DNA from 3 places in the Aminobacter sp. UC22_36 genome. Region 1 is predicted to be linked to each of the others. Evidence: riboswitches for the same ligand, from Rfam matches in the RefSeq annotation. Region 1 holds a riboswitch; each other region holds the start of a gene.
The links. A riboswitch is a leader RNA that binds a small molecule or an ion and turns the genes downstream of it on or off. The one in region 1 is predicted to bind cobalamin.
Positions count from the first base shown of each region.

Region 2: another riboswitch for cobalamin. It lies ahead of ACHMW7_RS14795 (DUF1636 family protein); the one in region 1 lies ahead of ACHMW7_RS27475 (aromatic ring-hydroxylating dioxygenase subunit alpha).
Region 3: another riboswitch for cobalamin. It lies ahead of ACHMW7_RS14990 (CbtB-domain containing protein); the one in region 1 lies ahead of ACHMW7_RS27475 (aromatic ring-hydroxylating dioxygenase subunit alpha).

Region 1 is NZ_CP171996.1:4,889,645-4,899,606, reverse strand. Features, by position in the region: partial or broken gene metH (methionine synthase) at 1-1,862, shown strand, start outside; cobalamin riboswitch at 1,938-2,144, shown strand; gene ACHMW7_RS27475 (aromatic ring-hydroxylating dioxygenase subunit alpha) at 2,261-3,508, shown strand; gene ACHMW7_RS27470 (2Fe-2S iron-sulfur cluster-binding protein) at 3,530-4,624, shown strand; gene ACHMW7_RS27465 (ABC transporter ATP-binding protein) at 4,637-5,395, opposite strand; gene ACHMW7_RS27460 (iron chelate uptake ABC transporter family permease subunit) at 5,392-6,333, opposite strand; gene ACHMW7_RS27455 (ABC transporter permease) at 6,326-7,288, opposite strand; gene ACHMW7_RS27450 (siderophore ABC transporter substrate-binding protein) at 7,288-8,193, opposite strand; gene ACHMW7_RS27445 (sugar phosphate isomerase/epimerase family protein) at 8,266-9,111, opposite strand; gene ACHMW7_RS27440 (DUF6005 family protein) at 9,108-9,962, opposite strand, start outside.
Region 2 is NZ_CP171996.1:2,366,669-2,376,630, forward strand. Features, by position in the region: gene ACHMW7_RS14765 (precorrin-2 C(20)-methyltransferase) at 1-578, opposite strand, end outside; gene ACHMW7_RS14770 (precorrin-8X methylmutase) at 575-1,207, opposite strand; gene cobG (precorrin-3B synthase) at 1,210-2,355, opposite strand; gene ACHMW7_RS14780 (hypothetical protein) at 2,408-2,539, opposite strand; gene cobN (cobaltochelatase subunit CobN) at 2,536-6,123, opposite strand; gene cobW (cobalamin biosynthesis protein CobW) at 6,267-7,304, opposite strand; gene ACHMW7_RS14795 (DUF1636 family protein) at 7,301-7,738, opposite strand; cobalamin riboswitch at 7,777-7,983, opposite strand; partial or broken gene ACHMW7_RS14800 (winged helix-turn-helix domain-containing protein) at 7,979-9,104, opposite strand; gene ACHMW7_RS14805 (hypothetical protein) at 9,045-9,245, shown strand; gene ACHMW7_RS14810 (NADH-quinone oxidoreductase subunit A) at 9,556-9,921, shown strand; gene ACHMW7_RS14815 (NADH-quinone oxidoreductase subunit B family protein) at 9,912-9,962, shown strand, end outside.
Region 3 is NZ_CP171996.1:2,410,236-2,420,197, reverse strand. Features, by position in the region: gene ACHMW7_RS15035 (pyridoxal phosphate-dependent aminotransferase) at 1-363, shown strand, start outside; gene ACHMW7_RS15030 (FAD-dependent oxidoreductase) at 360-2,804, shown strand; gene ACHMW7_RS15025 (creatininase family protein) at 2,875-3,678, shown strand; gene ACHMW7_RS15020 (tyrosine phosphatase family protein) at 3,675-4,178, opposite strand; gene cobD (threonine-phosphate decarboxylase CobD) at 4,175-5,227, opposite strand; gene cbiB (adenosylcobinamide-phosphate synthase CbiB) at 5,226-6,191, shown strand; gene cobO (cob(I)yrinic acid a,c-diamide adenosyltransferase) at 6,205-6,822, opposite strand; gene cobU (bifunctional adenosylcobinamide kinase/adenosylcobinamide-phosphate guanylyltransferase) at 6,824-7,333, opposite strand; gene ACHMW7_RS14995 (CbtA family protein) at 7,326-8,108, opposite strand; gene ACHMW7_RS14990 (CbtB-domain containing protein) at 8,125-8,301, opposite strand; cobalamin riboswitch at 8,336-8,533, opposite strand; gene ACHMW7_RS14985 (gamma-glutamylcyclotransferase) at 8,600-9,289, opposite strand; partial or broken gene ACHMW7_RS14980 (DUF1624 domain-containing protein) at 9,406-9,962, shown strand, end outside.

The DNA.
Region 1 (9,962 bases):
CCACCGAGCGGCTGCTGGAACTGGCGGAACGCTACAAGGGCACGGCCGGCAAGGAGGCCAAGGAGCGTGATCTCGCCTGGCGCGACTGGCCGGTCGAGAGCCGCATCAGCCACGCGCTGGTCAATGGCATCACCGAGTTCATCGATGCCGACACCGACGAGGCGCGGCTGAGGGCGGAGCGTCCGCTGCATGTCATCGAAGGTCCGCTGATGGCCGGCATGAATGTCGTCGGCGACCTGTTCGGCGCCGGCAAGATGTTCCTGCCGCAGGTCGTCAAGTCGGCACGCGTCATGAAGCAGGCGGTGGCCGGCTTGCTGCCACATATGGAGGCGGAGAAGCTCGCCAACGCCGCCAACGGCATCGACAATGGCGAACGCCAGACCGCCGGCAAGATCCTGATGGCGACGGTCAAAGGCGACGTCCACGACATCGGCAAGAACATCGTCGGCGTCGTGCTCGCCTGCAACAATTACGAGATCATCGACCTCGGCGTCATGGTGCCGGCAACCAAGATCCTGCAGGTCGCCAGGGACGAAAAGGTCGACATCATCGGCCTTTCCGGCCTGATCACGCCGTCACTCGACGAGATGGCGCATGTCGCTGCTGAAATGGAGCGCGAAGGTTTCGACATTCCGCTTTTGATCGGTGGTGCCACCACCAGCCGCGTCCACACGGCGGTGAAGATCCATCCGCGCTATCACAGCGGCCAGACCGTCTACGTGACCGACGCCAGCCGTGCGGTCGGCGTGGTGTCCAACCTGTTGTCGTCGGAGGCCAAGGCCGGCTATGTCGAGACCATTCAGGCTGAATACCAGAAGGTCGCCGACGCCCATCACCGCTCGGAGGCCGACAAGCAACGGCTGCCGCTGGCCAAGGCGCGTGCCAATGCGCACAAGGTCGACTGGGCGTCCTACACGCCGCCCAAGCCATCCTTCCTCGGTACCAGGGTGTTCGAAGGCTGGGATCTGGCCGAGCTTGCCCGCTACATCGACTGGACGCCGTTCTTCCAGACCTGGGAGCTCAAGGGCCGTTACCCCAAGATCCTCGACGACGAGAAGCAGGGTCCTGCGGCGCGCCAGCTGTTCGAGGACGCGCAGGCAATGCTGAAGAAGATCATCGACGAGAAGTGGTTCGCGCCCAAGGCGGTCATCGGCTTCTGGCCGGCCAATGCCGTCGGCGACGACGTCAGGCTGTTCACCGACGAGGCGCGTAAAAAGGAACTTGGCACCTTCTTCACCCTGCGCCAGCAGCTGACCAAGCGCGACGGCAAGGCCAATGTCGCGCTGGCCGATTTCATCGCGCCTCTGGGGAGCGGCAAGCCGGACTATCTCGGCGGCTTTGTCGTCACATCAGGCATCGAGGAAGTGGCGATCGCCGAGCGTTTCGAACGTGCCAATGACGACTACTCCTCGATCATGGTCAAGGCGCTGGCCGACCGTTTCGCCGAGGCCTTCGCCGAGCGCATGCATGAAAAGGTGCGCAAGGAGTTCTGGGGTTATGCGCCGGATGAAAACCTGGCGCCTGACGATCTGATCGGCGAGCCATATCGCGGTATCCGGCCGGCGCCGGGCTATCCGGCCCAGCCCGACCATACCGAAAAGGTGACGCTGTTCCGCCTGCTCGACGCGGAGAAGAACGCCAGTGTCAGCCTGACCGAGAGCATGGCGATGTGGCCGGGCTCCTCGGTCTCAGGTATCTATCTGGCGCATCCCGAGAGCTACTATTTCGGTGTCGCCAAGGTCGAGCGCGACCAGGTCGAAGACTATGCCCGGCGCAAGGACATGACCATCGCCGAAGTCGAACGCTGGCTCGGGCCGATCCTTAACTACATACCGGCCTCATTCGCCGAGGCGGCCGAATAGCGTTCGCGGGCTCTGTCGCCTTTGCGCTGAGCCCGTGTCGTTTTCGTGCTCGTGTCCGGCCAGCTTTCCGTGGTCTGATCAGAACATGTTCAAGGTGCTGCTTCGCGTGAGACGAAGCGGAGAATTGGGAAGCCGGTGAGATGCCGGCGCTGCCCCCGCAACGGTGGCGGAGTTTGTTGTTTCGACGGGAGACCACTGGGCCTGAAGGCCTGGGAAGGTGTCGAAACAGTCCGAAAGGACAGCTCCGGAGCCCGGAAACCAGCCTTGAACCTGAAACAACTCGACTGATCGCGGTGGGCGGTCAAGAGGCGGATCGTTGCTGCGCGGACCTTGTGTCCGCCAGGCAGTCGTTCTTCCCGACATCACCACCAGTTCAGTCCTTGGCATGAGGACAGGACATGGACACGAAGAACGAAATGCTGAGGCTGCTGCGCGGACGCCGTGACGGGTTCAGCCTCGAGCAGCCCTTCTACACCGATCCGGATTTCTTCCGGGTCGACATGGAGCTGATCTGGTATCGCGACTGGCTGTTTGTCGGCCATGACTGCGAACTGGCCAAACCGGGCAGCTTCTTCACCGTCCAGATCGGCGACTATCCCGTCGTGCTCGTCCGTGACCAGAAGGGCGAGCTTCGTGCCTTCCACAATTCCTGCCGCCACCGCGGCAGCCGTGTCTGCGCGACGGAAAAGGGCACGGCGGCCAAGCTTGTCTGTCCTTACCACCAGTGGACCTATGAGCTCGACGGCCGGCTGCTGTTCGCGCGCCAGATGGCGGAAGGCTTCGACAAGAGCCAGTTCGGCCTGAAGCCGGTCGCCTGCGAATCCGTTGGCGGCTACATCTTCATCTGCCTCGCCGACGAGCCGGCCGACTTCGCGCCGATGCGGGCTTTGGTCGAGCCCTACCTTCTGCCGCACCGGCTGCGCGAGGCGAAGGTTGCCTTTGAAAGCACCATCGTCGAGAAGGGCAACTGGAAGCTGGTCTGGGAAAACAACCGCGAGTGCTATCATTGCGCCGCAAACCATCCCGAGCTGTGCAAGACCTTCCCCGAGGCGCCGACGGTCACCGGCGTCAACGGTGCCGAGAGCGATCCCGAAATGCTGGCGCACTGGGCAAAGTGCGAAGCGGCAGGGCTGCCGAGCAAGTTCCGCATCGATGCCGGCGGCCAGTACCGGGCGACGCGCGCGCCGTTGTTGCGCGATGCGGTGAGCTACACCCTGTCCGGCAAGCGCGCTGTGCAACGAAATCTCTCAGATAGCGTGTCGGCCGACAGGATTGGCACGCTTCTGCTCTATCACTATCCGACGACCTGGAACCATGTGCTCGGCGACCACGCCGTCACCTTCCGCGTGCTGCCGATCAGCGCCACCGAAACGGCAGTCACCACCAAGTGGCTGGTTCACAAGGATGCCGTCGAGGGCGTCGACTACGATCTTGCCGAACTGACCCATGTCTGGACCGAGACCAACGACCAGGACCGCCGCATCGTCGAGGAAAACGCCTTCGGCATCAAATCGCCGGCCTACGAGCCCGGGCCCTATTCGGTCGAGCACGAGGGCGGGGTCATGCAGTTCATCGAATGGTACGCCAATTTCATCGAGCCGCGGCTGGCCGATGACGGCAAGCCGGCATTGCGCAACGTTGCCTGAGCAGGAGGAGGCATGAACGCGATGTCCGATCTCGGCCTTTACCGCAACCTAGACGAGATGGTGCCCTGGAACGACAGGCTTCAGGTTCTGGAGGTCATCGGCGTCACCGACGAGGCGCCCGACGTCAAGACCTTCACCTTCCGCTCCGACAACCAGACCTGGTTCCGCTACAAGCCCGGCCAGTTCGTGACGCTCGAGCTGCCGGTCGACCCGGTGCCTGTCATGCGTACCTACACGCTGTCGTCCAGCCCGTCGCGGCCGTTCTCCATCGCCGTCACCGTCAAGGCGCAGGCGGGCAGTGTCGGCACGCGCTGGATGTTCGACCATTTGAGGCCGGGCGTCCGCATCAAGGCCTATGGCCCTTCGGGCGACTTCTCGCTGCACCAGCATCCGGCCGCCAAATATCTCTTCGTCTCCGCCGGCTCCGGCATCACGCCGATGATGTCGATGCTGCGCTGGCTCAACGACTGCGCGCCGTGGACGGACGTTTCCTTCGTCAATTGTGCAAGGCGGCCGGAAGAGATCATCTTCCGTAAGGAGCTTGAGCTGCTCGGCACCCATATGCCCGGCCTGTCGCTCGGTTTCATGATCGAGGAACGGTCGAGCCGCGAGGGCTGGTTCGGCCATATGGGGCGCATCGATGCGGTGCGGCTCCCGCTGCTGTCGCCCGATTTCCGCGAGCGCGAGGTGTTCTGCTGCGGCCCCGATCCTTTCATGCGCGCCGTGCGCGGCATGCTGGAAGCGTCGGGCTTCGACATGGCCAGCTACCATCAGGAGAGCTTCGCCGCACCAATCATCGAGGAGGTCCCGGCACCTTTCCCGACACCAGGCGAGGGCGGGTTCGAAGCAGAAGAAGTCATCCCGGTCCGCTTCTCACTGTCGGACATCGATGCCGACTGCCTGGCCGGCCAGACCGTGCTGCAGACGGCACGCGCCTCGGGCGTGCGGATCCCGGCGGCGTGCGAGTTCGGCCTGTGTGGCACCTGCAAGGTCAGGAAGCTCTCCGGCGAGGTCGAGATGAGCCACAATGGCGGCATCCTCGATCACGAGATCGAAGACGGCTTCATCCTCGCTTGCTGCTCGAAGCCGCTGTCGGCCATCGAGGTCGAAGCATAATGCGCCGTGCCGTTAGCGGTGGTGCAGCACCAGCGGCGCGCCACCGACGTCGATGACGTTCATGTCGTAGCCGAAAACCTGGGCGAGCACGTCCGGCCGCAACACCTCCGCCGGCGATCCGTCGGCGACGATGCGTCCTGATTTCATCGCCACGATGCGGTCGGCATAGACGGCGGCATGGTTGATGTCGTGCAGCACCACGATCACGGTACGCTTGTCGTCGTCAGCTGCCGCGCGCAGGTCGCGCATCAACTGGCGGGCAAACAGCATGTCGAGATTGTTCAGCGGCTCGTCGAGCAGCATGTAGTCGGTGCCCTGGCAGAAGGCCATGGCGACCATGGCGCGCTGGCGCTGGCCGCCCGAAAGATTATCGAGAAAGCGGTCGGCGAGATCCATCAGGCCGAACTGCTGCAGTGCCGCCTCGATCAGCTTCAGGTCATTTGCGTTGATGCGCCCGCGCTGGTGCGGAAAGCGGCCGAAGCCGACAAGTTCGCGCACCTTGAGCCGGCTTGCCACCGCCGGGTCCTGACGCAGGATGGCGAGCGTCCTGGCCAGCTGCCGGCTCGGCGTCGTGTCGACCGGCAGCCCGTCGACCGAAATGGATCCGCTCTGCAGCGGCTGCAGCCGGGCGATCAGCGACAACAGGCTCGACTTGCCGGCGCCGTTGGGCCCGACGAGCGCCGTCACGCCGCCCTTGGGCATGGTCAGCGACACATTCTCAAGGATCTGCGTGTCGCCGAGGCGAAGCGAAACGTTGTTGATCTCGATCATCGTTTGCTCGTTGTGATCAGCATAACCAGGAACACCAGGCCCCCCACGAATTCGATGACGACGCCGAGCGTCGCAGCACCACCCAGCACGTGCTGCAGCAACATCTGGGCGCCGAGCAGCACGACGACTGCCGTCAGCATCGCCGCCGGCAACAGCAGGTGGTGGCGCCGGCTGTTGACGATGCGCTCGGCCAGCGCCACGACCAGCAGCCCAAAGAAGGTCACCGGCCCGACCAGTGCGGTCGACACCGCAACCAGTGCCGCGACCAGCAGCAGCAGGCCGGCCAGCGCTTTGGTCCAGTCGACGCCGAGCCCGGTGGCGCTGTCAGCCCCGAGAGCAACGATGTCGAGCAAACGGCGCAGGCGCCAGATGATGACGGCGGCAATCGTTGTCACCGCCAGGCCGACGACGACGAGGTCCGGCCGCACGGTGTTGAAATCGGCGAAGCTCGACCCCTGGACGACGGCGAATTCGTTCGGGTCGATCAGCCGGGCGATCAGCATTGCGAGGCTGCGGAACAGCACACCCAGCACCACGCCGGTCAGCAGCAGCAGGCCGATGTCGAAACGCCGGCGCAGCATCGGCAGAAACAGTAGCAGCGCCATGACCATCATCAGGCCGGCCTCGCCGGCGAATTTCAGGCGCGGGTCGAGCGCGACATAGCCAACACTGCCGAGCGTCAGCACAAGCGCCATCTGTCCGAACAGATAGAGCGCATCGAGCCCCATGATCTGCGGCGTCAGCACCCGGTTCGCCGTCACCGTCTGGAATACCACCGTCGAGATTGCGATCGCGACACCGACCTGGACCAGAGTCACCAGCCGCACCGCGCGCAGTTCGAGCGCGAAGCCGATATTGCCACGCAATCCGACGGTCATGAAGGCGACAGCCACGACCACTGCAAGGGCCGCCAGTATCAGGAGACGTTTGTCAGGCACGCTGGGTCCGCCCGAACAGGATCCACAGGAACAGCCCCGAACCGACGACACCGAGCACCGTGCCGACAGGAATTTCATAGGGGTAGCGGATGAGGCGGCCGATGATGTCGCAGGCGAGCAGCAGCACCGCACCTGTCACCGCCACCCAGGGCAGGGCGCTTTTCAGATTGTCGCCCATCAGCCGGGACACGAGGTTCGGCACCACCAGCCCGACGAAGGGGATCATGCCGACGACGACGACGGCCAGCGATGAGATCACTGCCACCATGACCAGGCCGAGCTGGACGATGCGCTGGTAGTCGAGGCCGAGCCCGAGGCTGACCTCTCTACCCATCGAGGCGATGGTCAGCCGGTCGGCGACCCACCAGGCCAGCGCCACCATGGCGGCCGTGATCCACAACAGCTCGTAGCGGCCGCGCAGCACGCCGGAGAACTCGCCATTGGTCCAGACGTCGACATATTGCAGCAGGTCGGTCTGCCAGGCGATGAAGGTCACCGCGGCCCCGATGACACCGCCATAGACGAGGCCGAACAGCGGAATGAGAAATGGCTGCGTCGGCGGCAGCCGATGCGCGATGGTGAGGAAAATCGATGTGCCGGCAAGGGCGGTCACACTGGCGCCCAGCGTCTTCATCGCGATCGAGGCGGTTGGAAACAGCAAGGTCACGGCAAGCACACCCAGGGCAGCACTTTGGCCCGTACCCGTGGTGATCGGCTCGACGAAGCGGTTGCGCACCAGGATCTGCAGCACCAGCCCGGCGATAGCCAGGCCGGCACCGGTCAGCACCACGGCGACCGTTCGCGGCAGGCGGCTGACCAGCAGCAGCTGCAGTGCGCCAGCATCGGTGAACACGCTGCCCATCGGCAGGTCATCGACGCCGATGCACAGGCTTACGGCAAAAAGCCCGACGAGCCCGGCGGCGACGAGCAGCCGGGCGTTGGGCAACGGTGTCATCACTTGGCCTTAGCGAAAGCTTGCTCAATGGCCGAAAGCACGCGGTGCGTCGACTGCACGCCGCCGGCAGCGATGTAGAAGTCGGGCGACGGCAGGAAGATCACCTGGCCCTTCTTCCAGGCGGTCGTCTGGGCCACCAGCTCATTGTCCAGCGTCGCCTTGGCGCCCTGGTCGTTCGAGCCGATCGCCGCGGCGCGGTCGAGAACCAGCAGCCAGTCCGGGTTGGTCTTGCTGATGAATTCGAACGAGATCGCCTCGCCATGTGTTGCCGCCTCGACGTCGGCGACAGCCGGCTCGAGGTCAAGTGTCTTATGCACCCAGCCGAAGCGCGAACCCGGGCCATAGGCGGTGATCTTCGGGCCGTTGGTCATCAGGATCAGCGCCTTGCCCTTGCCCTTGACGGCCTGCCTTGCGGCTTCGACGGCGGCATCCAGCTCCTTGGCGGCGGCGGCGGCCTCGTCCGGCTTGGCGAACAGCTCACCATAGGCGGCAAGCCGCTCCTTGGCCTGGGCCACCAGGTCGTCGCCATCCATGGTCATGTCGATGGTCGGGGCGACGCGCGACGTCGCCTCGACCTGCGTCGACGAGCGGCCGCCGACGATCACCAGGTCGGGGGCGAGCGCATTCAGCGCCTCGAGGTCCGGCTCGAACAGCGTGCCGACAACTGTGGCGCCCTTGGCGACGTCGGCGAGTTCCGGCACGAACAGCTTGTCGGGAATGCCGGCCGGCTGGATGCCGAGGCGGGTCAGCGTGTCGATTGCGGCGATGTCATAGACGGCGACCTTGGCCGGCACCTTGTCGATGGTCTTGGGGCCGGTCGCGGTGGTGATCTCGATGGCGAAGGCGGGTGCCGTGGCAATTGCCAGTGTCGCCGCAAGATTGGCCAGCAGCCGAACAAACTTCATCTTTTGTCTCCGTCCTGGTGGATTTGCGTCGGTTGCTTAAAACCTTCGCGATATACTCATCTTTTGCGCATATCAGAAGCTGCCGGTGCGCAGCAAGACTTCGTCGCGGCCCTTCAAGCGCTTTATTGCTTGGCGGTCGCTGCGCAGCACGTTGAAGCAATCGTTGCCGAACCATTCGAGTGATGCCTCGACGCCGGGGTCGTTGCGCAGTTCCGCCAGGAAGCGCCGGTAGTCGACCTTGCCGTCGAAAAGCGACGTCATGCCTTCGCGGCTTCCCGCCGCCGCATAGACGTTAGCCGGCTCGAATACCCGGAGATCGGCGCGCGAGCGCACGTTCTTGAGGTGGTAGTGGCGGATATGCGGACGCATCGCGGCATGCGCAGCGATAGGGTCGTCGCCGCCCTCCCAGACATGCAGCGTGTCGAAATTGAGCTTGAACGCGGGGTGGCCGACCTCGGCAACGAGCCTGAGCGTCGAGGCGCCGCAATCTGCCAGCGTGCCGGGATGCGTCTCGGCCAGGAGTTCGAGGTCGAAATCCCCGGCAATCCCGGAGATCTCATGCAGCCGCGCCGTGATGATGCGCCTGACCTCGGCCGGAGTGTCGCGGCTGCCGCGGCTGCCGGCAAAGGTGCGGATCTTGCCGGCGCGCCAGTGCCGGGCGAGGCGGCACAGGTCGATGGTCTTCTTGCGCAGCGTTTCGGCGTCGCCGTCGAGCGGCAGGTAGTCGCTGACCATCGGCACATAGAGCCCTTGCTCGGCCAGCCAATCGGCGTCGTATTGCGGCTGGTAGGCCAGGTTGCGCGCATGCGAGCCCCACAGCTCGATGCCCTGGAAGTCGTTGGCGCCAGCCCATCTGGCGATGTCTTCGAGCGAAACGAGGTGATGGCGGAAGGTGATGGTGCAGAGCGAGATCTTCATTCGGCTGCTCCGAGCAGTTCGGTGGGGATGGTGTGGGGGATGCCCTTTGTGGCGCACCAGGCCTGGAAGGCCTCGCCGAGCCTCGCCTTGATCTGCCGTTCGAGCCCGTCCAGCGTGTCGAGCCGTAGCAAGACGTCGTCGGCGAGGCTGCGGTCCTCGGTCTGGGCCAGCTTCATGACGGCGTAGTGCAGCGCCTTGAAGTCCTGGATCACCCGCTCGATCGCGTCGCACCAGTGATCGAAATCGGCATTGGCCAGCTTCATCTCGCGCCAGAAGAAGGCAAAGCCGTGCTCGTAGGCATATTTGCGGATCGAAATGACCGGCACTTCGCGCGAGGCGGCGCCGAGAGCGGCGAGCTTGACGCCATCCCGGCCTTCGAGATGGGCGGAAACGATGCGACGCACGCCGTCGACCAGCGGGTTGTGGTCGGGCTGGTAGCAGGCGAGGAAGAAGTCGCGCAGGTCGGCGGCGGCGGGCACACGCGCCTCTAGCCGGTCGAAGATGTAGCCGCCGCCGACTGTCGGCTGGCGAATGGCGTGGATGACCTTGTCGCGGGCGATCTGGCCTTCCCAGCGGAAGTCAGGATCGTTGACCTGCCAGATCTTCGGATCGTCGGTCTTCTCGATCATCAGGTAATGCGGGAACGGGTTCTGGTTGAACTTGTTTTCCCGCTCCGGCAGGTGGAACAGGTCCAGCATTACCATCAGATATTCGCTGTCGCGCTTGCGCTCGAGCAGGTCGAGCATGACGACGATGTTCTGGTCCTTCGACCGCGCCGGGTCGTACCAGCAGTGCATGCCCACGCCATAGAGCCGCTGGTACCAGGCGCGGAAGAAATCGTGGGTGATCGA
Region 2 (9,962 bases), 2.5 Mb from region 1:
ATCTTGGGCAGGTTGCGGCCAACCTTCATGATGACGGCGGCGTCGGTGTCGGCGAGGCGGCGGGTGAGCTCGAATTCGCTCATGGTTCCTGGTAGCACCGACAGCACGTCGTCGCCCTGGACGATCGGCACACCTGTTTGCGACCAGCAGCCGGACATGGCGGTGACGCCGGGGATGACCTCGGTCGGGTAGAGATGCGACAGCCTGATATGCAGGTGCATGTAGGAGCCGTAAAACAGCGGGTCACCTTCGGACAGGATGGCGACGGTGCGGCCCTGGTCGAGATGGGCGGCCACTGTTTGCGCCGATTCCTCGTAGAAGCCTGTGATGGCGGCGCGGTAGTCGTTGTGATCCTTGTCGATCTCGGTCGTGACAGGATAGACGAGCGGCAGCTCGATGACATCATGGCGGAAATGCGCGTCGGTGATGGTGCGGGCGTTGCCGTTGGCACCGCGCTTGGCGAAATGGGCGATCACGTCGGCCTCGGCCAGCGCACGCACCGCCTTGAGCGTCAGCAACTCGGGGTCGCCGGGACCGGTGCCGACGCCGATGAGGCGGCCTTTTGGTGCAGTGGTCACAGGCCCGGCCTCGCCAGTGAATTGAGTGCGGCGGCCGTCATGGCGCTGCCGCCGAGGCGGCCACGCACGATGGCATAAGGCACGCCATAGGAATTCTCGGCCAGCGCGTCCTTGGATTCGGCGGCGCCGACAAAGCCGACCGGCATGCCGATGATGGCGGCGGGCTTGGGCGCGCCATCGCGCAGCTTCTCGAGCAGATAAAACAAGGCGGTTGGCGCGTTGCCGATGGCGACGATCGAGCCGGCCATTCTGTCGCCCCAAAGGTCGATGGCGGCGGCAGAGCGGGTGTTGCCAACCTTTCGTGCGATCTCGGCGGTCTGCGGGTCGCGCAATGTGCAGATCACCTCATTGTCGGCGGGCAGGCGGGCGCGGGTGACGCCACGTGCCACCATCTCGGCGTCGCAGAAAATCGGCGCGCCGGCCCGGAGGGCGCTGCGTGCCGCGGCAACGAAATCTTCAGAGAAGACGAAATGCTCGGCGGCCTCGACCAGACCGCAGGCGTGGATCATGCGCACGGCGACATCGGCTTCTGCCTCGGAAAAGCGCGTGAGGTCCGCCTCCGAGCGGATGATGGCGAAGGAGCGTTCGTAGATGGCCGTGCCATCATGAATGTAGTCGTAGGCGGCCATGTTCATCCCTGTGCTATCGTTCGCGCCAGACGCTTTGCACCCAGCCGGGTAAGGCAAGCAGTCGCGTTTTCGCGCGATCGCCGTTCGGCGGCGACAAGAGCCACCAGCCGGCCAGCGCCAAGTGCCGCTTCATATCCTGCGGTGTAACCAGCCGGTAGTCCTTTTGCCGTTCCGCCGACGACAAATGCCGCGCCTTTTTCGTCACCGACGATGGTCAGCGCCGCGGGGCCGGGATGGGCGCAGCCCTTGGCGCAGCCGGACACATGCAGGCTGAGCGTCGGATCGAGGTCTTGGCCAATTCCTTGGGCAATTTCGGCGGCGACATCGCGCGCGGCAATCATGCCCGAAGCGCAGGCCGGCGCGCCGGGGCAGGCGGCAATGCGGATGCGGGGATCGGCGGGGGCAGTGACGAAGCCGAGAGTTTTGGTCGTTTCTGTCAGGGCGTCGCATGCCGGGTGGTCTAGACCCAGGACAAGTACGGTCCGACCGTGGGCGGGCCGGATGCCGGTCGCGCCGCGTTCGATCGCCGCCTCGCAGAAGGCGATCAGCGTAGCTGCGTCGATGCTACCGAAGGGCAGGGCGATGCCTAGTGCGGTCCGATCATCGGTCAGCGGGAGGATTCCGATTGGGGACGAATCGGTTGGTGCGATTGGCTGATAAATCGAGTGAGGCGTGGCCGATCCTGGGACAGCAGCAGCGATCTGCGAAGGATTGAGATCGCGGGCTCGGGCTTGGCGGCCGAGCGCTGCAATGGACTGCAGGATCGCAACTGCTGCACCGCTCGCGGCATGGGCATCGTATTCGCCGACAAACGTCGCAGCCTGCTCATCGCCAGCTACCGACAGGCGCCAGCGTGACGCGTCGACCGCCACCAGCCTGACATCGGCCATGATGGCGCCCAGTCCGACCTGTCCACGGCCGTCGACGACGACCGAAACCTTGGGGCCGAGGCGCGAGGCGAGGCCGGCGTCGGAGATGGCCGTGCGGATGCCAGTTGCCACAGAGGCGGGGTTGGCGACCTCGCGTGGATCAATGCCGGCGAGCGGGCTGGTGTCGACGGGCACGCCGGTGCGCACCGCGATGCCGAGCGCATCGATTTCCTCGGCCAGCAGGCAGGCGCTTGTCTCGGTCAGGCCCCTGATCTGCATGCTGCCGCGCGCGGTGATCTCAACGATGCCGTTGCCGTGACGCTGGGCGGATTCACAGAAGTCCGATCAACGCCTTGGGTGCGATTTCGCCAGCGAGCGGATTGAGCCGGACAAGCAGGCCATCGCCGGTCAGCATCGGCGCCGAGAGTGCAGGGCAGGCGCCGCGACGCGAAAAGGTCGTCATGCCGCGACCTCCTTCGCCGACGCTTCGGCGATCAAAGAGGCGAGGTCGTCGTCGATCGAATTACGCAAGGGGTGCCAGAGCCCGCGCCGGCGCGCGGTGGCAAAACGTTCGGCGATGAATTTCGCAGCGGCGGGGTTCTCGCGCAGCATGAAGGCGCGCACATCCTCATTGCCGACATAGGCATCATGGACGGCCTCGATCAAGGCACCTGGAATGGCGTTGGTGGTTTCGGCAAAACCGATCAGGCGGTCGACCGTCTCGGCGAATTCGGAGGCGCCGCGCGGGCCGTGGCGCATCTGGCCGGCGATGAAGCGGGCATTGGTGGCACGGGCGCGAACGACGCGGCCAACCGCCTCCGTGACCGAGCGGGGCCGAGGCTTCTGCGGGTCGGTCGTGTCGAGCACGATGACGTCGGCATTCCTGCCGAGCGCTGCAAGGGCAGCGGAAAAGCCGCCGATGAAGGCGACGTCGGCGGAGCCTTCGAGAATGTCGCGGCCGGGGTCATCGCCGGTGTGAACCAGAAGGTCGGCCTCGGCGATGCGGCCGGCAAAGGCGCCGGGTGCGGAAATGCCTTCGCCTTCGGCACCGCCATAGGCGTGTGAGGCGGCGTCGAGATAGGCGCGGCCAAGTTCGTCGCGCGTGGTCCAGTCGCCGGAGGACAGCAAATCTTCCGGACCAGCGCCGTAGGTTCCAGGCGATGAGCCGAAGATGCGCGGCTCGACCTTGCCGCAAGCGCGGGTGCTGGCGGCGAGCGGGTTTTCGCTGTCGTCCTCGTCGCGGATGGCGACGGCGCGGGTGGCGGCGTCGATCAATGCGATCTGGGTCGGGAACATGTCGCGGAACAGGCCTGAGATGCGCCAGGTGACGTCGACACGCGGTCGGCCGAGCGCTGCCGGCGGCAATACTTCAATACCCGTGACGCGGCCGGTGGCGGAATCCCACTGGGGACGGCAACCCATCAGCGCCAGGCCCTGGGCGATCTCCTCGCCGCCGGTGCGCAGCGAGGCACTGCCCCAGAGATCGATGACCAGCGCGTGCGGCCAGTCGCCATGGCCTTGCAGGTAGCTGCGCATGATCTCGTCGGACGCTGCCTTGCCAAGGTCGAAGGCCGTCGGCGTCGGCATGGTGCGCGGGTCCGCGGTAAACAGGTTCCGCCCGGTGGGCAGCACATCGGTGCGGCCACGCGCCGGCGCGCCCGAAGGGCCGGCTTTGACATGGCGGCCGTCGAGGGCGGCGATCAGGTTGTTTCGTTCGCCCTTCGCACTGTCTTGGCGGGCAAGGTCCGGCTCATCCTCGTCAGCCCGCCCGTAGACGTGCAGCCCGTCCTTGATGGCGAAATCCTTGAGGTCGCAGAGCCAGGCATCGATGCGGCGCAGCGCCTCGTCGGGGGCGTCGGTGTTGGCGACGCCGGCTTCGCTGGCGAGGCCGGTCTGGGCAGCGGTCTCGACGATGAGCTTCGCCAGCCGGTCGCGGCGACGCCGGTCGAGCCCGTCGGCCTGGGCATATTCGTCGACGAGGCGCTCGAGCTTGTGCTGGTTCTCGTCGAGGCCCGCAGCGGCAAGCGGCGGTGGCAGGTGGCCGAGGGTTACGGCGGCGATACGACGCTTGGCCTGGGCCGCTTCGCCTGGGTTGGACACGATGAAGGGATAGATCACAGGCAGCGAACCGGTGACGATCTCGGGAAAGCAGGTTTGGCTCAGCGCCACGGTCTTGCCGGGCAACCATTCGAGCGTGCCATGCGCGCCGACATGGACGATGGCGTGGACGCCGAGCGATTTCTGCAGCCACAGCCCGAAGGCGAGCAGCGCGTGGCGTGGCGGCAACGTCGGGTCGTGATAGTCGGCGCGACGGTCGGCGGAGCGGCCGCGATCGGGGGCAAGGGCGACGGTGACATTGCCGAAAGTGGCGGCGCGGAAGGGGAAAAGGAGCTGCTCCTCGCCAACGATGAGCTGCCCCTCAGCCTTACCCTCTCCACGTGAGGCGTCGGCGTATCGGCTATCTTCCTTCACCCCGTTCTTGCGGGGAGAAGGTCCGGCAGGGGATGAGGGGCGGCGCGACGATAGAGTTGTTTCGGCCTCCAGCGCAGCTTCCCCCCATGCCGCGTCAACCACGTTCCTTGCATCCGTTGGCAGATCAGCGGAAAGCGCGAGATAGTCGTGAAGCACCAGCCCATGCCCGCCTGCTTCAATCAGGTCGAGCAATGCGCGCGGCGATTCCGGGATCGATTCAACCGTGTAGCCGGCGTGTTTGAGGTCGTGCAGCATGGCGAGCACGCTGTTGGGTACGTCGAGGCCGACGGCATAGCCGGTACGACCCGGGGCGCTGGGATAGTCGGGGATGAGGATCGCCAGCTTGCGCTCTTCGGGCGGCGTCTCGCGCAGCCTGAGATGAGCCGCGATCCGGCGGGCGACCTGTTCGACACGATCCGGCTCGGGCTGGTTGGCGACAGCGCGGAAACCAAGTGCCGGATCGAGTTCGCTCTCGGCCTTGAAGGAGATGGCGCCGGCGAGGATGCGGCCATCGAGCTCGGGCATCACCACATGCATGGCGAGGTCGGCGGGTGCCAGGCCGCGCGGGCTGCCTTCCCAGGCTTCGCGGCGCGTGGTGGCGACGATGACCTGGAATACCGGCACGCCGGCGCGGTCGAACAGCGTTTCCGTGCCAGGCTCGGCACCGGCGGCAAAGGCGGTGGCGGTGACGATGGCCGAGGGCTTCAGCTGCGCCAGAGCCGTCTCGACGAAGGCGAGGGAATCCTTGTCCTTGAGGCTCGAGACGAAGATCGGGGCAGGGTGCAGGCCTTGTGCGCGCAGCGCTTCGACCAGCGCGTCGATGGGCGCGACATCGGCGGCGAGGAGCATCGAGCGATAAAACAGGATGGGGACTATGCTTCCTTCTCCCCGTTCACGGGGAGAAGGTGCTCCGAAGGGGCGGTTGAGGGGCTGCGCGAGGGTATCAGGTGTGGGCGATTGCCCCTCATCCCCCTGCCGGGACCTTCTCCCCGTGAGCGGGGAGAAGGGGGCTGTCATCACGCCCCGTGCCGGATCATAGTATCCCGCCTTCGGCACCGCCACGGGCGCAACGGCTGCCGCTTTCGCACCGGCCAGCCCAGCCAGACGCGCGACCAGCGCCTTCATGTTCTCGGGGCCGCCTTCGCGGAAATAGCCGAGCAGCGCGTCGAGTTCGGCACGTGGCAGCGTCGAGGCTTCGACAAGCCTCAAATCCTCGTCGTGGCTTTCGCCTGGCAGAAGTGCGAGCGCGATGCCCCTTTCGCGTGCGATGGCCGCAAGTTGGTCGCAGCCATAACGCCACCAGTCGTAGCCGCCGAGGATTCGCACCAGAATGACCTTGGCGTGGGCCGCGACACTGTCGACCCAGAGATCGACCGACATCGGGTGCCTGAGATCGCGCAGGCTGGCCAGCCGCATCGACGGCAGGTTTTCCGCATCCGTCTTCCAGGCGTTGGCGAGGCCGGCCAGGTCGCTGTCGGTGAAGGACAGCGCCACCACATCCGCAGGCTTCTGCCTGAGGTCGACCGGCTCGATCAAATCGTCGAGCGTGGCGGATGTGGTGGTCAGGATATGCATTGCTGCGATCCTTCGAAGGTGCAGTGAGACGGCCCCCTCATCCGGCCCTGTGGGCCACCTTGTCCCCGCCAAGGAGAAGAGATGCGCGCCAGCTTTGACACGCTCATCTCCGGCGCGGAGGTCTGGTGAGGGGGCAATTCAGCTCACCCTACCAGAATACGCTCGATTGCAGGGCGGTCGAGGCCCTTGAGGCCGATGACGACGAGGCGCGAGCGGCGATCGTCCTGGGCTGTCCAGGCGCGGTCGTAATAGTGGTTGACGCGCGGGCCGACAGCCTGAACGAGCAGCCGCATCGGCTTGCCGCCGACATCGACAAAACCCTTCACGCGCAACACGTTCTCTTCTTCGGCGGCAGTGGCGACACGCTTGGCCAGTTCGTCCGGGTTGGCGATCGACGGAATCTCGATGACGAAGGTGTCGAAGTCGTCGTGCTCGTGGTCGAAGGCGCCGTCGTGATGGGTCTTGCGGTTTTCGATGTCGTCCTCGACGGCAAGGCCGAGGCCGAGCAGCACCGACGGGTCGACCTTGCCATGCGCCGACGGCACAATCTTGACGGCGCGTGCCAGGTGCTCGCGAACGATCGCGCTGGCGCGGGCATGGCCGGCCTCGTCGAGCAGGTCGCTCTTGGACAGGATGATCAGGTCAGCGCAGGCGACCTGGTCCTCGAACACTTCCTCGACCGGGTCGTCGTGGTCGAGCGAATCATCTGCGCTGCGCTGGGCGGCGAGCGCTTCCATGTCGGAGGCAACCTTGCCTGCGGCAAGCGCAGGGCCGTCAACGACAGCGATGACGCCGTCGACAGTGACGCGGCTCTTGACGCTCGGCCACTGGAAGGCCTGGACCAGCGGCTTGGGCAGCGCCAGGCCGGAGGTCTCGATCAGGATGTGGTCGACGCGCGGCGTGCGCGACAGGATCTGGTCGAGTGCTGGGACAAAATCGTCGGCGACCGTGCAGCAGATGCAGCCATTGGCGAGTTCGACGATGTTTTCTTCCGGGCAGGTGTCGATGCCGCAGCCCTTGAGGATTTCGCCGTCGATGCCGACGTCGCCGAATTCATTGACGATGATGGCAAGGCGCTTGCCCTTGGAATTCTCGATGATGTGGCGGAGCAGCGTGGTCTTGCCGGCGCCGAGAAAGCCGGTGACGACGGTGCAGGGAACGCGATCGACGGAGGCGGTCATGTGTCTTCCTTCAGGAGGTTCAGGGGAGGGATGCGCGCGATGAGGCCGCGCTTGAGGCTGTCGGGACGGCCGCGCCAGGGGATCAGGCCGTCGGTCGAGGTGGCGAAGAGTTTGGCGCCAGTGACGAGATCGTCGCCGGAGGCGATGTCGAGGTCGCCGAAGACGTAGCTCCACGAGCCGTCACGCAGGATGGCGGCACTCAGCCGGCGCTTGCAGTTGCCGAGACATTCGACGCTGCGCACGGTGATGTCTTCGCCGGCCGCTGCCTGGCGCGCAGATTCGGCGAGCTTGGCGCCGGCGCGCGGATGGGTGTCGGAACCAAGTTCGTCGCGGCAGGACGAGCAGACGAGAATCGTCACCTCCGCCGCACGCGCGTTTTCGGCGCTGCCGGATGCGTCCAGAGTTTCGACCGGGAGTGTATCGTCGAGTTCCAAAATGCCAGGCTCCTTGCCTGGGACACCCGCCAGGCGATCGGATCAATGTCGCAGACGGCAGGTCTCCTGGCTCGCGAGTCGTCGCTTTCGTGCCGCCTTCCCGGGAGGAAATCCCAGTGGTCTTGGGCCTAAGCTCGTCGCTTACAGTTGCGGGGACAGCCGCGGATTTGACGCCATCGGCGCGCACCGCATTCCCTCTTAGCCTCCGCCTTTGCGGGCGAAGGACCGTCTGCCGGCGATTTAGGCTTTCGCGAGGGGTGGAGTCAACGTGAGGGAGCGACCAACAATGTCGCTCAGTGCCGGGCCGAGGTCGCCGGCCGGAGTGACTTCGATGCGCTCAAGGCCGAGCCAGTCGCGCATCTGCTTCAGCTCTTCAATAAGCTCGGCCGCCGTTTCCGCTGGGGCGCAGGGTTCGGAATAGGCGGCATGGACACGCAATATACCTGCGGGCCGGTCGGCCTTGAGGTCGACGCGGGCAACGATGCGTTCGCCAAGCAGAAAAGGCAGCACGTAGTAGCCATACTGGCGCTTGTCTGCCGGAGTGTAGATCTCGATGCGATAGCGGAAGCCGAACAATTGCTCGGCGCGCGTGCGCTCGAACACCAGCGGATCGAAGGGTGCCAGCAGGGCGCGGGCCTGGACCTTGCGCGGGATGCGGGCGTCGGCGTGCAGATAGGCCTGCTTGTCCCAACCCTCGACGCGCACGGGAATCAGTTCGCCCGTCTCGACCAGCTCTTCGAGCCGGCCTTTCATGTCGGCGGGTGAAAGCCGGAAATAATCGCGCAGGCAGCCGGCTGTGGCGACGCCGTGGGCGCGGGCCGAGATGCGCAGCAGTTCGCGATGGGCGTCGGCCGGGGTCGGGACGGGCAGTTCGTAAATAGCCGAGGGCAGAACGCGCTCGGGCAGATCGTAGAGACGTTCGAAGCCCCGGCGCGAATGGGTGGTGATGCGCCCGGCCCAGAACAGCCATTCGAAGGCATGCTTTTCGCGGCTCCAGCCCCACCAGCCGCCCGAGCCCTTGGCGCCTTCGATGTCGGACGCGGCGATCGGGCCGCGGTCGACGACCTGGCGAAAGATGTCGTCGACATAGGCTTTGTTGTCGCGGCCAAATTTGGCGAGCGCGCCATACATTTCGTCATGGTCGGCGGCGCGCGCCATGCGCCAGCGCATCAAAGGGAAGGTTTCGAGCGGCAGCAGCGAGGCCTCGTGCGCCCAGTACTCGAACAGCAGCCGTTTTTTCGACTGCATGGCGTCGTCGAGCAGTGCCATGGGGTAGGGGCCGAGTTCGCGAAAAGAGCGGCATGTAGTGGGCGCGCACGACGGCGCTGACCGAGTCGATCTGGAACAGGCCGATGCGGTCGAGCACACGCTGGAGATGCCTGCGGGTGACCGCGCCCGTCGGGCGCGGGTCAGCAAATCCCTGGGCCGCGAGCGCGATGCGGCGGGCGGTGGCGAGCGAGAGTTTTTCCTTCATTGCGGCAAGCTATCGCAGTCTCTTGAGGAGTGACGCAAGGGCACGAGAATCGGTCTTTGCTGCAAATGCTAGCAGAACTGCGGTTCCGGGCTTGTCAGGAGTATAAACCTGAGTAAAATTCGAAGGAAATCAAACGCGAGCCACACGCGCAGGATTTTGGTCCAGCAGTGGGCTTTGCCACGTTTTGGCCAAGGTTGGACTTGCTTCGACCGACCGGCTGCGCTAACCGTCGCCGCATTGCAGCACGACCGTTTCGTCCGGCTCGGCGAGAATCTGTCGCGCTTCCGGAAACGGACCCCGTGCTGTAAATCTGGGTGGATAGGCCACCAACGGAATTCGCAGCATGAACGCTCTCCTGAGTTCGTATCTGCCCATCGTCATCTTCATCGGTGTGGCGCTTATCGTCGGCATTGCGCTTATCGTGGCGCCTTTCCTTGTCGCCTACCGCAATCCGGATCCGGAAAAGCTTTCTGCCTACGAGTGCGGCTTCAACTCGTTTGACGACGCCCGCATGAAGTTCGACATCCGCTTCTATCTGGTCTCCATCCTGTTCATCATCTTCGATCTCGAAGTGGCGTTCCTGTTTCCCTGGGCGGTGTCCTTTGGCGAGATCGGCATGCTCGGCTTCTGGTCGATGATGATCTTCCTGGCCGTGCTGACCATCGGCTTTGTCTATGAGTGGAAAAAGGGAGCGCTGGAATGGGATTGAACGACGCCTCCGGCACCCTGATCGCACCGAAGCCGAAAGGC
Region 3 (9,962 bases), 2.5 Mb from region 1:
GTCAGCCGGGCGGCCATCGAGGCGCTGGAGAACGATTTCGGCGTCGAGCAGATAGCAGGCACTTATGCCGGCCGCCGCACGCTGTTCATCGACCAGATGCGCGGGCTGAACAACGTCACCGTGCGCGGCTCGGAGGGCGGCATGTATGTCATGCTCGACGTCAGCGCCATCGAGCCCGACTGCGAGAAATTCGCCTGGAACCTGCTCGAACGCGAAAAGCTCGCCGTCATGCCGGGCGTCAGCTTTGGCGATGCCGCGGCGGGCCATATCCGCATCAGTCTTTGCCAGCCTGACGACGTGCTGCGGGAGGCCGCCGGCCGCCTGAGGCGCTTCGCCAATAGCTATGAGAGATCAGCTGCATGACCGAAATTCCCGCCCGTGCCCGCGCCGTCATCATCGGCGGCGGTGTGTCAGGCTGCTCTGTCGCTTACCATCTGGCGAAGCTCGGCTGGACCGACATCGTGCTTCTGGAGCGCAAGCAGCTTACATCAGGCACGACATGGCACGCGGCGGGATTGATCGGACAGCTGCGGGCCTCGCAGAACATGACACGGCTGGCGAAATATTCGGCCGATCTCTACGTCAAGCTCGAGGCCGAAACCGGCGTCGCCACTGGCATGCGCCAGGTCGGCTCCATCACCGTCGCGCTGACCGAGGAGCGCAAGCACGAGATCTATCGCCAGGCCTCGCTGGCGCGTGCCTTCAATGTCGACGTGCGCGAGATTTCGCCCAACGAAGTCAAGGAGATGTACCCGCATCTCAATGTCGCCGACGTGGTTGGTGCGGTGCACCTGCCGCTCGACGGCCAGTGTGATCCGGCCAACATCGCCATGGCCTTGGCCAAGGGCGCGCGCCAGCGCAGCGCCAGGATCGTCGAGAACGTCAAGGTCACCAGCGTCCACACCAAGAACGGTCGCGTTTCCGGAGTGTCATGGTCGCAAGGCGGCGAACAGGGAACCATCGAGACCGACATCGTCGTCAACTGCGCCGGCATGTGGGCGCGCGAGCTTGGGGCCCGGAACGGCGTCACCATCCCGCTGCATGCCTGCGAGCATTTTTACCTCGTCACCGAGGCCATCCAGGGCCTGGGTCGCCTGCCGGTGCTGCGCGTTCCCGACGAATGCGCCTACTACAAGGAAGACGCCGGCAAATTGATGCTCGGCGCCTTTGAGCCGGTGGCCAAACCCTGGGGCATGGACGGCATCCGCGAGGACTTCTGCTTCGACCAGTTGCCCGAGGACATGGACCACTTCGCGCCGATCCTCGAAATGGGCGTCAACCGCATGCCGATGCTCGAAACAGCCGGCATCCATACGTTTTTCAACGGTCCCGAGAGCTTCACCCCTGACGACCGCTATTATCTCGGCGAGGCGCCGGAACTCGGCGGCTACTGGATGGCAGCCGGTTACAACTCCATCGGCATCGTGTCTTCGGGCGGCGCCGGCATGGCGCTGGCGCAATGGATCCACGACGGCGAGGCGCCCTTCGATCTGTGGGAGGTCGACATCCGCCGCGCCCAGCCGTTTCAGAAGAACCGGCGCTATCTCAAGGAGCGTGTGTCGGAAACGCTTGGCCTGCTCTATGCCGACCACTTTCCCTATCGCCAGATGGCGACCTCGCGGAACGTCAGGCGCTCGCCCCTGCACGAACACCTGAAAGCGCGCGGCGCGGTGTTCGGCGAGGTCGCCGGCTGGGAGCGCGCCAACTGGTTCGCGAAGCCTGGCCAGGAACGTGAGTACAGATACTCCTGGAATCGGCAGAACTGGTTCGACAACCAGCGCGACGAGCATCTCGCCGTGCGCAGCGGCGTCGGCCTGTTCGACATGACCTCTTTCGGCAAGATCCGCATCGAAGGCCGCGACGCGCTGGCCTACCTCCAGCGCCTCTGCGCCAACGACATCGACGTCGAGCCAGGGAAAATCGTCTACACCCAGATGCTCAACCAGCGCGGCGGCATCGAGAGCGACCTCACCGTCACGCGGCTGTCGCCAACGGGCTTCCTGGCCGTTGTGCCCGGCGCCACGCTGCAGCGCGACCTCGCCTGGTTCCGCAAGCATTTGGCGGACGAGTTCGTCGTCATCACCGACGTAACCGCGGCAGAATCGGTGCTCTGCCTGATGGGACCGAAGTCACGCGACCTGATCCAGAAAATCAGTCCCAACGATTTTTCCAATGACAAGAATCCGTTCGGCACCTGGCAGGAAATCGAGATCGGCATGGGTCTCGCCCGCGCCCATCGCGTCACCTATGTCGGCGAGCTCGGCTGGGAACTTTATGTCTCGACCGACCAGGCTGCCCATGTCTTCGAGGCCATCGAGGAGGCCGGCGCCGACCTCGGGCTGAAGCTTTGCGGCCTGCACACACTCGATTCCTGCCGCATCGAAAAGGCGTTCCGCCATTTCGGTCACGACATCACCGACGAGGATCACGTGTTGGAAGCCGGTCTCGGCTTTGCCGTGAAATCAGGCAAGGGCGGATTCATCGGCCGCGACGCCGTGCTGCGCAAGCGCGACGCCGGCCTTGCCCGCCGGCTTGTGCAATTCCGCCTTACCGATCCCGAGCCGTTGCTGTTCCACAATGAAGCGATCGTGCGCGACGGAAAAATCGTCGGCACCATCACCTCAGGCAATTACGGCCACCATCTCGGCGGCGCCGTCGGCCTGGGCTACGTGCCCTGCGCCAACGAAACCGAAGCCGATGTGCTCGGCTCGTCCTACGAGATCGAGATCGCCGGCCAGCGTTTCGCCGCGGATGCGTCGCTCAAGCCGATGTACGACCCTAGGGCCGAACGCGTGCGGACGTAGCCGCCCCTTACAAATTTGGCCGCGCTGACATATTCAGTCGAATGCGAGTTTCATGCGGCGAGGCCGGGCAGTGACGAAAAAGCAGCGACGCGTCTGGTGGGGCGACTTCAAGGCGGCCGATTTCACGGCGATCGATCCTGAAACGACCATCGCCGTCATCCCCGTTGCGGCCGTCGAGCAGCACGGGCCGCATCTGCCTGTGTCGACCGACCTGACGATCATGGAAGGCATGCTTTCGCAGGTCTTTTCGCGGCTTCCAGAAAACCTCGACGCTCGCTTCCTGCCGATCCAGGCTGTAGGCAAATCCGACGAGCACATCCATGCACCCGGCACGCTCAGCCTGCCGGCTAATATGCTGGTCGACGCCTGGACAGAACTCGGCGCGTCGGTTGCCCGGACAGGTATCCGCAAATTCGTGTTTGTCACCTCGCATGGTGGCAACGAAGAGGTGATGGGCATCGTCTCGCGCGAACTGCGCGTCCGCTTCGATGCCCTGTCGGTACGGTCGAGCTGGGGCCGTTTCGGCACTCCCGACGGCCTCTACCCTGCCCCCGAGATCCGGCTCGGTATCCATGGCGGCGACGTCGAGACATCGCTGATGCTGCACTTCCAGCCCGAGTTGGTCGACATGGCAAAGGCAGAGGATTTTGCCTCGAGCTTCGAGCGCGCCGAAGGTGAGTTCGAGTTACTGCGACCGCACGGCCCGCACGGTTTTTCCTGGATCGCTTCCGACCTCAATCCACATGGCGTCGTCGGCAATGCGGCAATCGCTACCGCAGAAAAAGGCCGCCTCACCGCAGCCCATCAGGCGGACGGTTTTGTCCGGCTGCTGCAGGACATCCGCAAGGCCAGGCTGGCCGACTGGATCGCCTAGACTTCAAGCCCGAACGGCACGCCTTCGAAACAGTCGGCACCGCGTCCGATAGCGGCGATAGCCGAGACCATCCGCCCGTTGCGGCCAAGGATCTGGTCCGCCACCGCGATCAGGCGCGGATTGGGTGTGGCCGTGGGTGAATGCCTGCGCAGCGTCGCCGCAAGCTCCACCTCGTCGCGCGAAGGATCGAGCGCCGCAGCAATGATGTAGGCGGACGCCGTCGAGCGGCTGACACCGGCCCAGCAATTGATCGCCAGCGGCCTCGACCTATCCCACGCACGGGCAAAGTCGAGCAATTGCCGCACATGCGCCTCACCAGGCAACGTCATGCCGTCCTGCGCGGTAGCGATGTCGTGCATGTTCATCAACAGGTGGTTTTCGGCGCGGATGGCCGCGGGCCGTGCCATCTCTGTCCCGACTGACAGTAGCGATATCAGCCGCACGGCACCGACGCGCACCACCGTTTCTTCGATCCTGGAGAGCGGGCTGACATAGATCATGGCTTGGTTTTCCCGTCCTGCCGGTCCTGCGCCCAGTCGCCCAACGCAACATCCAGCCGCCGCCATGCAACCTCGTGCCCCGGCAAGCCGCAACGCAGCTGCGTCGGCCGGTCAACAAAGCTGCGCACAAGAATGCCTTCTCGCCCCAACGCCCTGAACAGCCCGGCGGCATCAGGGATGTCGACATGGCGAAACAGCGACGTGCCACCAGTGACGATGACTCCAGCTCGCGCAAATGTCTGGTCGAGTCGATGCGCGGCCTGTCCGAGCGTGATGCGCATCTCGCGCTGCCAGTCAGTATCCGACAGCGCCTTGATGCCATATTCGAGCGACGGCACCGCCACCGACCAGGGACCCAGTTCCTCCTCCAGTCGCTCGGCGATGTCAGGATGGGCCAGCGCGAAGCCGAGCCGGATGCCGGCGAGCCCATAAAATTTGCCGAAGGAGCGCAGCACGACGATGCCGCCCTGCTCGACATCGCCGGCAAGGCTCTGCGCTTGCGGGCCGACATCCATGAACGCCTCGTCGACGACCAAAAGCCCGCCGCGCGCGCGCAGGCTGGCTGCCAGTTCGAGCAGGTCCGAGCGCTTGATAACGCGGCCGTCCGGATTGTTCGGATTGACCACAACGGCGAGGTCGGCGTCGAAAAGCTGGCTGAAATCGCTTGTCTCGGCCACCTGGTGACCGGCGATCGCTGCAGCCCGCGCGTGCTCCTGGTAGGTCGGCCCGAGCACGAAGGCGTGACCTGGCCGCACCAGCGAGGCGATGCGGGGCAGCAGAATCTGCGTGCCCGGCGCCGGCACCACATGGGCGGCCGAGGGCGCGCCATACGCAGTGGCGGCAACTGCTGCGAGGTCGCGCGCCCGGCCCGGCTCGGGCAGGCGCGACAAGGCTGTGGCAGGCAGCTCGAAAAGCGGATAGGAGTTTGGATTAATCCCGGTCGACAGGTCGACGAATGGTTCGGGCGCTCCCGGAAACAGCGCCCTCGCCCGTTCCAGGCTGCCGCCGTGGTCCACGGTCCCTGTCCTACGTCCTGCAAGAAGCGTCATGTCTTTTCCGCTCGCCTTCCTGTCGCTTCTGGTTGAACTCGGTCTCGGCTATCCGGACCGGCTTGTGCGCAAGATCGGTCATCCGGTGATCTGGATCGGCAAGCTGATATCCTTTCTCGACATCAGCCTCAACCGAGCCACCGATACCGACGCTCAGCGCCGCATCTGGGGCGTGGCCGCCCTCGTCGTCATCGTCACCGTGCCCGCCACAATCGCCTTCGCCATGGAGCGCCTGTTCGGTCTTGTCCCCTTCGGCATGCTTCTGACGGCCATCGCCGCTTCCACCCTCGTCGCCCAGCGCAGCCTCGGCAGCCACGTGAAGGCCGTGGCCGACGCGCTCGACAGCGGCGGCCTAGTTGCCGGCCGCAAGGCCGTCTCGCAGATCGTCGGCCGCGACCCCGAACGCCTGGACGTATCAGGCGTCAGCCGTGCCGCCATTGAGAGCCTGGCCGAAAACTTCTCCGACGGCATCACCGCACCTGCCTTCTGGCTCGCTATCTCAGGCTTCGCCGGAGGTGCTGCCTACAAGGCGGCCAACACCGCCGATTCGATGATCGGCCACCGCACCAGCCGCCACGAAGCCTTCGGCTGGGCCGCCGCCCGTTTCGACGACCTCATCAACCTGCCGGCCTCACGCCTGACCGCACTTGCCATCGTGCTCGCCGCCTTCCTCGTGCCCGGCGCCGAGCCGAAGGCCGCCTGGGAGGCCGTCTGGCGCGACGCCCAAAAACACCGTTCACCCAATGCCGGCTGGCCCGAGGCCGCCATGGCCGGTGCGCTCGGCCTCGCCCTTGCCGGGCCGCGTGCCTATGGCGGCGTTTTGGTCGAGGACGCCTTCATGGGATCAGGCGGCCGCCGTGACGCCAATGCCCACGACATCCGCGCAGCCCTGCGCCTCTACTGGACGGCTGACGCCATCCTTGTCGGCGCCATCGGCCTGGTCGGCTTTGCCATCTGGCTCTGACGCCGCCAGCCGCTCAGAACTCGATACCCTTCTGCGCCTTCACGCCTGACGCAAAATGATGCTTGGTGGCGCCCATCTCGGTCACCAGGTCGGCGGCCTCGACCAATGCTGCCTTGGCGTTGCGGCCGGTAACCACGACATGCAGCCCCTCGCGCCGGCCCTTGAGCGCAGCAACCACGGCTTCAAGGTCGAGATAGTCGTAGCGCAGCGCGATGTTGAGCTCGTCGAGCACGACAAGCGAAATGCTCGGATCGGCCAGAAGCTCCTGCGCCTTGGCCCATGCTGCTTCGGCAGCGGCGATGTCGCGCTTGATGTCCTGTGTCTCCCAGGTGAAGCCCTCGCCCATCGTGTGCCAGACAACGCGATCGCCGAAGGCGGCGAAGGCATCCTGTTCTCCCGAATGCCAGGCGCCCTTGATGAACTGCACGACGCCAACCCGCTGGCCATAACCCAGCATGCGCAGCGCCAGACCGAATGCGGCCGTCGACTTGCCCTTGCCGGGACCTGTGTTGACGATCAGCAGCCCCTTCTCGACGATGGTCTTGCCGGCGACCTCGGCATCCTGAACCGCCTTGCGCTTGGCCATCTTGGCGCGGTGGCGTTCGGCTTCCTGCTCGTCGATCGTCTTCATCTCATTTCACCTTCATCGGCAGGCCGGCGACCAGAAACAGCACCTCTTCGGCCACGGCCGCCACCTTCTGATTGAGCCTGCCGGCATCGTCACGAAAACGGCGGGCCAGTGCATTGTCGGGCACGATGCCGAGCCCGACCTCGTTGGAGACCACGAACCACGGCCCGCGCGGACGCGACAGCACCTCGACGAGCGCCGCACATTCGGCCTCGACGTCATGATCGGCCAGCATATGATTGGTAATCCAGAGCGTCAGGCAGTCGACCAAGACAGGCGCGCCATCAGGCAGGCTGGCAAGCGCGCCCACCAAATCCAGCGGCGCGTCGAGCGTCCGCCAGCCCTCGCCGCGGCGGCCGCGATGGATCGAAATGCGCTCGCGCATCTCGTCGTCATAAGCCTGCGCCGTGGCGACATACGACCACGGCGCAGGACATTGCGTGATGAGCCGCTCGGCATGCGCGCTCTTTCCAGAGCGCGCACCGCCGAGCAGGAAGGTCAGCTTCTCAGGCAAGGCGGCCGTTCAGCGACGGCGCCGGCTCGCTCATGAAGCGGCTACGCACATAGCCTGCCACAGCGCCCAGCACGACCCAGAACACCAGATTGGTGATGGTGACGGCGACGACGAAGCTGTGGTGCAGGTCGGCCGGGATCGGCGACTCGTGGCTTTCCGGTTGCGGCGCACCGACGATGTGCGGCACGACGATCAGCGCGACGCCGAGGATCGCCAGCGGCAACGACTGCTTGAAGGCGATCAGCGCCAGCCCGGCTGCGGTGGCGGCAACGGTCAGCGCCCACCAGATCTGGCGAGAGACAAGATCGGCGGCAGGCATCGCCGGCAGTTCCGGCGGCAGGCCAAGACCGGGAGCCAGGGTGAACACGGCAAAGCCGGCAAAGCCCCAGAACACGCCCTGGCGCCAGTTGGCGATGCCACCGGCAAACTCGGAAACGGCGACCAGGATCAGGCCGAAAGCGATGCCGCTGACGATGTTGGCGAGCGCCGAATAGGCAAAACGCTCAGCGCCATCGGCCGGAGCCCATGCTTCGGCTTCTTCTTCGGCTGGCGCCGCAGCCTGTGCCGCAGTGGTTTCGGCGCCGGCCGCAGGGGCGGTCGCCTCAGTGCCGGCAACTGGTGCGGCGGCATGCTCATGGCCGCCGCCGGCATTCTCATAGGTCTCCGCCTTGAAGATCAGCGGATCGGTTGCATAGGTCTGGAGTGCGGCAAGGACCACGCCGGCCAATAGCCCGCTGATCGCCGCGATGAACACGACGTTTCTGAAGATGGACATTGTTGGATCGCCTTGGTTAGTGGCAGGGGAAAGCCATCGAGTGGCGATAGTCGTGGGCAGCGTTGTGCACCACGTCCATATGCGAGAACCCGAGGAAGCCAACAACGAAAAGGCCGAGCAGCGCGGCAAGCGCCAGCTGCATGCTACGCGACTGCGAAGAGACGTCGGTGCCGAGAGCAGAAACAGTGTTCATCATAAGTCCTTTCGCCCTCCACCCGAGGGCACAGAGATAAGTGCCTGTCGCCGGCAGGTCTCCTGGCTTGCGGATCGGCACCCTTCCCCGCCTTCCCGAAGCAAGCTTCAGTGGCATTTGGGGAGAGCTAACCGCATACAGTTGCGGGGGCAGCCACGGCTTCGGACCTTCAAATGGCCCTTACCGCATTCCCTCTTGATTCCGTAACGGAACCGACGACGCCGCAACTATAGAAACAAATGGCTTGGGCGGCAAACCAAATTCCGACGCCAGACGGCGCGAATGCGGCTTTTGGCGATCAGCTACGCGCCGCGATTCGCTCGGCGACCAGATGCTGCAGCCGCCACATATGCCGGTCGTGGATCGCCCGCTGTTCGAGGTTCTTGACCACATTGTAGAGATAGTCTGCCGCCGATCCCCAGTGACCGCAGGTCGTCGCCAGCCGCTCCACGACCTCGTCCTCGCCAAGCGCGCCGGCATAGGCGCGGCCACCGCGATTGACGACGAAAGCAAGCGCGGTCAGGGGGCCATTGTCGGTGGCGAGATTCAGCCAGCGCGGTTTGTAGGTCGAGGGCTTCAGCGTCATTTCGCGGCGGAACAGCTTGTCGAGCTGCTCGCGGCGGTCGCCGTCCGTGAGCCTGAGCGCCACGCCCTTGCACTGGCCGCCGCGATCCATGCCCATCATCAGGCCGGGCTGCTCCCTGGTGGCGCGCCAGCGGTTCATGCTGATGCAAAACGAGCGGTGCCAGCCGCGCGCCAGCGCCACCTTTTCTTCAGTGTGCTCGATCTCGGGCTTCCAGATCAGCGAACCATAAGCGAACAGCCACAACGGCCCGCCCTCCGGATGTTCGGCAAGCGTTTCGTTGATCATCGCTTCATAGTCGGCATCGTCGAGATGCACTGCGTCGGGGTCGGGCCCCGAATCGGCGACCTCGCGATAGCAACGGCCCACCAGTTCTTCCGTCAGCGACATCATCCGTCCGGTCATTCCCGCCCCTTCAATTGCCTGTGCACGACCGGCCGTCCGGCTCTCTTCCGCCCCGCTTCAACCATGATAGTGCTGCATGGGCGCTGCAACACCCGAAAACGCAAAAGCGAATGACCATGACGATGCAACCGAGCCCTGAACAAGTTCAAGCCCCCTTCCGGCGCGTGTCGGTCATCGACATCGCCCGTGGCGTGGCCCTTGTCGCCATGGCGATCTACCACTTCGCCTGGGATCTCGAATTCTTCGGTTATGCCGACCCGGGCATGACCGCCTATGGCAACTGGAAGCTGTTCGCCCGCTGCATCGCCTCGAGCTTCCTGTTCCTCGTCGGCGTCAGCCTGGTGCTGGCACATGCCAAGGGCATCCGCTGGCCCGGATATTTCAGGCGGCTCGCCATGGTGGTGGCGGCGGCGCTGGCGATCACCGTCGCAACATGGTTCGCCACCCCCGACACCTTCATTTTCTTCGGCATCCTGCACCATATCGCCCTGGCGAGCGTTCTTGGCCTTGCCTTCCTGCGCCTGCCACCACTGTTGACGCTGGTCATCGCCGCTTTGGTCGTCATCGCTCCCAACTATCTGCGCTCGGAAGCCTTCAACCACCCGGCGCTGGTCTGGATCGGACTGTCCACCGCCAACCCGCGCTCCAACGATTTCGTCCCGCTGTTTCCCTT